DNA from 2 places in the Methylorubrum sp. POS3 genome. Region 1 is predicted to be linked to the other one. Evidence: predicted binding sites of a transcription regulator. Region 1 holds the regulator's gene; the other holds the start of a gene.
What was found. Region 1 encodes PhoB, which activates phosphate uptake and scavenging genes when phosphate is short. Its sites were predicted from a motif close to TGTCATNNANCTGTCAT; they were not measured.
Positions count from the first base shown of each region.

Region 1 (3,408 bases):
CCAGTCGCAGATGCGGACCGGAGGGCAAGAGCGCGAGTTCCAGCGGCCGGTTCTTGTGCATGGTCAGGCTGACGCCGGGCTGGATGCGGGCGCGCAGATCGGGCTTGTGCCGGGTAATGAGCTTGAGGGCGAGATAAGCCTCGAGCGTCCGCCCGCGGCCGATCATCTGCGCCAGCAGGTCGTCGCCCGCGAGACAGACCGAGACGGAGGCTTGCGGATCGAGATCGACCACGAGAACCCGGGCCCCGTCGGCGGCAAGCGCCTCGGCCAGCATCACGACCGTCGTCGTCTTGCCGACGCCGCCCTTCATGTTGGCGACCGCGATCAGCTTGCCGCTCACGAACGCGCCCTCCCACGTTTCTCGGTGCCGACATCGGCGCAAGGCAAGACAGACATATGTCAGCCTTCGTCTTCACGAAGCGATGCAGAGCCCGACCGATCTCGATCAATCCACAGCGGCATCCCCCCGCGACCGGCACGGATCAACACGTTGACGTGCGTATGTGGGGGGGAACCACTGAGACCGGTGCCGATTGGTGCCGTGATCGGCACCTTGGCCGAATCGCGACGGAGACCGATGCCTGTGATCTTTCCGGCCACCACCGCCTTCTATGCCGGCCTGCTCGGCCTGATCTATGCCGGGATGTCCGGCTGGGTGATCGGTGGACGGCTGACGGGTAATGTGCTGTTCGGCGATGGTGGACAGGACAGCCTGCAGCGGCGCATCCGCTCCCACGCCAATTTCATGGAATACGTGCCGATTACCCTTCTGCTGATCGCCCTCTACGAGGCGGGTGGGGGCGCGCAGGGTTGGGTACGCGGCCTCCTGATCGTGCTGGTGATCGCCCGAATCCTGCACCCGATCGGCATGTTCGCCGCCGCGAACACGCCGCGCCAGTTCGCCTGCCGCGGCGTCGGCATCCTGGCAACGCTCGCGGTCATGACGATCGCTTCGATACTGCTGTTGCTGCGGACCGCCTGAGCGTCCCCCGGTCTCGGCCCTGCCATGCTGGGCTGATCGAGCCTGCTATATTCGTCACGCACCCCGGCGGTAGCTGAACCGTTGTAATTGAGCCACGCGTGGCGATCAGACCATCGCTGGCCCACGGCCAAAGAGGAACGGCTGACGACCCGGCCTACTCGGCGACAGCGAACATCTCGTCGAACGAGTAGCCGGACCCGCGCACGGTCCGAATCGGATCGCTCTGGCGCGGACGGTTGATCGCCTTGCGCAGGCGGCCGACATGCACGTCGACGGTGCGCTCGTCGATATAGACGTCGTGGCCCCACACGCCGTCGAGCAATTGCTCCCGCGAGAAGACCCGGCCGGGGCTCTGCATGAGATATTCGAGCAGCTTGAACTCGGTCGGCCCGAGATGGATCTCGCGACCCTGGCGGCGGATGCGATGGCTCACCCGGTCGAGCTCGATATCACCGGCGGTCAGCATGTCGGCGACGTGGGTGGGCTTGGAACGGCGCAGGAGCGCGCGCACCCGGGCGAGCAGTTCCGGCACAGAGAACGGCTTGACCACGTAATCGTCGGCTCCGGTCGACAGGCCGCGCACCCGGTCGGCCTCCTCGCCGCGGGCCGTGAGCATGATGACCGGGAGCCGTTCGGTCTCGCGGCGGGCACGGATACGCCGGCACAGCTCGATCCCCGACAGGCCGGGCACCATCCAATCGAGCAGCACGAGATCGGGGGTGGTCTCGTGCAGGCGAAGATCGGCCTCCTCGCCGCGGCTCGCGACATCCACCACGAAACCTTCGGCTTCGAGGTTGTAGCGCAGCAGCGTGGTCAGTGATTCCTCGTCCTCGACGATCAGGATGCGCGCGCTCGTCATCGCCCGTCTACCCATTCGCATGCGTCGCCTCGGGCTTTGTCCGTCACCGTGACGGTGCCGGAGCGGCGCGCGGGAATCCAGTCCCGCCGCAGGGTCATGCCCTGCGAAGACGATTCTTGCTTCATTCTACATTCCAACCGGTCGCGGGTTCAGGCGCCCGGCACGACCGTCGCGTAGTTCGACGCGTCGTTCTTGGGTCGCTCACCGGCGGGGGCCTCGCCGGTGGCAAGATAATGGATGGTTTCGGCGACGTTGGTGGTGTGGTCGCCGATGCGCTCGACATTCTTGGCGCAGAACAGCAGATGCGTGCAGAACGAGATGTTGCGCGGATCCTCCATCATGTAGGTCAGGAGTTCGCGGAACAACGAGTTGTAGAGCGCGTCGATGGCACCGTCGCGCTCCCACACGTCGTGCGCGGCGGTCGTGTCTCGGCTCGAATAGGCATCGAGGACGTCTTTGAGCTGTTCCTGCACGAGGTCGCTCATGTGCTGAACGCCGAGCACGATCTTCTGCGGCTGGGCCTGATCGCTGATCGCGACGACGCGCTTGGCGATGTTCTTGGCGAGATCGCCGATCCGCTCCAGATCGGCGGCGACGCGGATGCCGGAGATGGTCTCGCGCAGGTCGATGGCCAGGGGCTGGCGCCGGGCGATCAGCAGCACCGAACGCTCCTCGATCTCGCGCTGCAACACGTCGAGGCGCTTGTCGGCGGCGATCACCGCCTGGGCGAGGGCGGTATCCCGGCGCACCAGCGCCTCCGTGGCCTCCGAGAGCATCTTCTCGGCCACGCCCCCCATCTCGGCGATGGAACGGCGCAGGTTTTCGAGGTCGTTGTCGTAGGACGAGACGATATGTTCGGACATCTTCGGACTCTCCGGTCGGGCGTTGCCGCCCGTCGCCTGGTCGATGGGTTGCGCGGGCGGGCCGGTCAGCCGAAGCGGCCGGTGATGTAGTCCTGCGTCTGGCGCTTGGCCGGGTTCATGAAGATCTTCGAGGTCGCGTCGAACTCGATCAGCTCGCCGAGATACATGAAGGCGGTGAACTGTGAGATGCGCGCGGCCTGCTGCATGTTGTGCGTCACGATGACGATCGTGAACTCGGACCGCAATTGCTCGATCAGCTCCTCGATGCGGCCCGTCGAGATCGGATCGAGGGCCGAGGTCGGCTCGTCGAACAGGATGACCTCCGGACGCTGGGCCACGGTGCGGGCGATGCAGAGGCGCTGCTGCTGACCGCCCGAAAGGCCCATGCCGGACTGCTTGAGCTTGTCCTTCACCTCGTCCCACAGCGCGGCCTTCCGAAGCGACTGCTCGACGCGCTGGTCGAGTTCCGCCTTCGGCAGCTTCTCGTAGAGCCGAAGGCCGAACGCGACATTGTCGTAGATCGACATGGGGAAGGGCGTCGGCTTCTGGAAGACCATTCCGACCCGCGAGCGCAGCTCGTTGAGATCGATCTTGGGGTCGAGGACGTTCTGCCCGTCGAGCAGGATCTGACCCTCTGCGCGCTGCTCTGGATAGAGGCTGTAGATCCGGTTGAAGGTGCGCAGCAGCGTCGACTTTCCGCAGCC
Region 1 covers NZ_JAPRBT010000001.1:4,335,251-4,338,658, reverse strand. Annotated here, with positions in the region: gene OWC43_RS20055 (ParA family protein) at 1-340, opposite strand, end outside; gene OWC43_RS20050 (MAPEG family protein) at 584-982, shown strand; gene phoB (phosphate regulon transcriptional regulator PhoB) at 1,137-1,841, opposite strand; gene phoU (phosphate signaling complex protein PhoU) at 1,991-2,704, opposite strand; gene pstB (phosphate ABC transporter ATP-binding protein PstB) at 2,770-3,408, opposite strand, start outside.

Region 2 (3,408 bases), 330 kb from region 1:
GCCCGGGCAGCCGATCCTGATGGGGCGGACCATCGCGCCAAGCCCGCCACCGTTGCAGCTCCGCGCGAGGACGCGACGGCCACGCCACGATCGCCTCTCCTTAAGGGTCGTTCTCAGAAGAGCTTGGAGAACAGGACGTAGAGGGTGCCCGCCAGCACCATCGCCACGGGCAGCGTCAACAGCCAAGCCATGGCCAGCGCCCGCAGGGTGCCGAACTGCAGGCCGGAGCGATTGGCCGCCATGGTGCCGGCGACGCCCGATGACAGCACATGGGTGGTCGAGACTGGAAGGCCGTAGAGGTCCGCCGCCGCGATGGTCGTGGCGGCGACGAGTTCGGCGGAAGCGCCCTGCGCGTAGGTCAGGTGCGTCTTGCCGATCCGCTCGCCGACGGTGACCACGATGCGCTTCCAGCCCACCATGGTCCCGAGGCCGAGGGCGACGGCGACGGCAACCTTGACCCAAATCGGGATGAACCGCGTCGCCTCGTCGAGGCTGCCCTTATAGGCCTTGAGCGTGTCGGCCTCGGTGGGCGACAGCGCGCTCTCCTTGTCCTTCATCAGGAAGCGGATCGCCTCCGAGGCGAGATACATGTCGTTGCGGGTGTTGCCGACCGCCTCTGCCGGAACCTGTGCGAGACTGCCGTAGCGCTCGACCGCCTCGCCGATTTGCCGGATCATCACCGAGAGCGCCGGGTAGGTCCCGGAATCGACCTTCTGGGCCGCGACGTAGGCAGTGACCGCGGGGCGCGGATCGCCGATGATGTCGTAGCCGGCCGCTTTCCCGGCCACCACCGCGGAGGCAGCTTGCGAGGTCTTGCGGAACTGCGACACCGATGATTCCGGCAGGGCACGGTTGAGGGCGTAGGCGGTCGGGACCGTGCCGATCAGGATCAGCATGATCAATCCCATGCCCTTCTGCCCGTCATTGGAGCCGTGGGCGAAGGACACGCCGGTGCAGGTCGCGATCAGTAGGCCGCGGATCCAGAGCGGTGGCGGAGCTTTGGCATCGGGCTCGGCATAGAGCGCGGGATTGCGCACGAGGACGCGCAGGGTCAGCAACAGCCCCCCCGCCGCGACGAACCCGATGAGCGGCGAGAGCAGCAGCGACCAGCCGATCTCGGTCGCTTTGGACCAATCGACGCCCGAGGTGCCGGAGCGACCATGCATCAGCGCATTGGCCACGCCGACGCCGATGATCGACCCGATCAGCGTGTGCGACGAGGAAGCCGGCAGGCCGAGGAACCACGTTCCGAGGTTCCAGAGGATCGCGGCGATCAGCAGCGCGAACACCATGGCGAAGCCCGCGCCTGAACCGACCTGGAGGATCAATTCCACAGGAAGTAGAGAGACGATGCCGAAGGCGACGGCCCCGGAGGAAAGCAGGACGCCGAGAAAGTTGAAGAAGCCGGACCAGATCACGGCCACGCTCGGCGGCAGAGCATGCGTGTAGATCACGGTCGCGACAGCGTTGGCGGTGTCGTGAAAGCCGTTCACGAATTCGAAGCCCAGGGCGATGGTCAGGGCCACGAAGAGCAGGATGTAAGGCAGGTATGTCGTGACGCGGGCGCCGGTGGCCTCGACATCCTCGTGGATGCTGAAAGCGACGTAGGCCAGAGCCGCCACCAAGGCTGCCACGATGGCGATCAGGAGGAGAGGGGAGTGGCCTCTGTCGAGATCGGGCCGGCCGCGGCGTTCCGCAGCGGGTGCGATGACATCGCTCACACCCTGCACAGACGATCCCGCCATGCCGATCACTCCTGCGTGCGGATTAAGATCCTTCTCCGCACGTAGGCAGCCTCGCCCGCACTTCGCGACACTCTGATGACATCAGAGGCTGCGCGAGCGGATTCAGAAGTCTGATGCCAGACCTTTCACTTCCCAATCGGTGTAGCGAACCGGCTCGAGACCGCCGCGACCGAGCCGCTCCGGGCGCTCTGAGATCTGCGAGGCGCGGGCGTCGATGGCGGCGCGGCGCTCGGCGGCCTCGGCAAGAGCCCGCTGCGCGGCGGGGCTGAGCGGTCGAGCTTCCCGGTTCTCTCCGTCCTTCGTCGCGTCGTCGCTCATGCCTGTTTCCCTCGATCGGCTTGCATCGCTGGCTCTCAGATGGGAGTGCGTCGGGTTCGGGGCGAGCCCCGTCCCCTGTTTCCGTCATGAGAACGGCCGAGAGCGTGGCATCCACACCGAACCGCCGCAACCCGCCCCCGATCGATCCGAACGTCCCGGGCCTCGCGGCGCGGCGCGTGGCCGCCAACGCGGTCGCGACGCTGCTCGGACCGAGCCGTGGCCTGGCTCTCGACGACGCGCTCGCCCAAGCCGGTCGGGGCGAGAGCCTGGATCCGGGTGATGGCGCCTTGGCCCGTGCCATCGCCACCGCGAGCTTTCGCCGCCTCGGCTTTCTCAAAGCCGCTTTGGCCGAACGTCTGCGCGATGGGCTCCCCGAGGATAGGCCGCACCTCCTCGCACTCCTGGTCACCGGGGCTGCGCAGATCCTCGACCTCGCCGTGGCCGACCATGCCGCCGTCGATCTCGCGGTCCGACTCACCAAGTCCGACCCGCAGCTGCAGCATCTCGCGCCGCTGGTGAACGCGATACTCCGGCGGATCGGCCGCGAGCGCGATGCGATCCGGGCCGCCGAAACCGATCCCCTTGCCGTCAACACGCCGGAATGGCTCGCGAGACGCTGGGCCGCCGCCTACGGCGAGGAGACCGCCCGCGGCATCGCTGCCGCGCATCTCGAAGGCGCGGCTCTCGACCTGACCTTACGCGATGCACCGGACGCCTGGGCCGAGCGCCTCGGTGGACGCCTGCTCGATCTCGGATCGCTCCGCCTCTCCGGGCGGGAAGCCGTGGCCGACCTGTCCGGCTATGCCGACGGTGCTTGGTGGGTACAGGATGCCGCCGCTGCCTTGCCCGTCCGTCTCATGGCGCCGCGTCCGGACGAGCGGGTTGCCGATCTCTGCGCCGCCCCCGGTGGCAAGACCGCTCAGATTGCCGCGGCGGGTGCCCGCGTGACGGCCGTCGATCGCTCCGCCGCGCGATTGGAGCGCCTGCAACGCAACCTCGCCCGCCTGAACTTGACGGCCGATGTGGTGACGACCGATGCCCTCAATCTCTCGGAAGAGACGCCCTTCGACGCCGTGCTCCTCGATGCACCCTGTTCGGCCACCGGCACGATCCGCCGGCATCCCGACGTCGCCTGGACCAAGAGCGAGGCCGATATCGCTCGCCTCGTCGGCCTGCAACGCCGCCTGCTCGACAAGGCGGCCCGGTTGACGGCACCCGGCGGGCGGCTCGTCTACTGCACCTGTTCCCTGGAAGTCGAGGAGGGGCGCGACCAAGTCGCCGCGTTCCTCGCTCGCCATACGACATTCGAACGTGTGCCGATCACCGCGGATCAAGTCGGCGGCCA
Region 2 covers NZ_JAPRBT010000001.1:4,663,412-4,666,819, reverse strand. Annotated here, with positions in the region: gene OWC43_RS21650 (inorganic phosphate transporter) at 114-1,745, opposite strand; gene OWC43_RS21645 (DUF1674 domain-containing protein) at 1,848-2,063, opposite strand; gene OWC43_RS21640 (RsmB/NOP family class I SAM-dependent RNA methyltransferase) at 2,168-3,408, shown strand, end outside.
Region 2: OWC43_RS21650 (inorganic phosphate transporter) is a predicted target of PhoB. The motif match lies at 1,810-1,826, and genes of this name have one in related genera.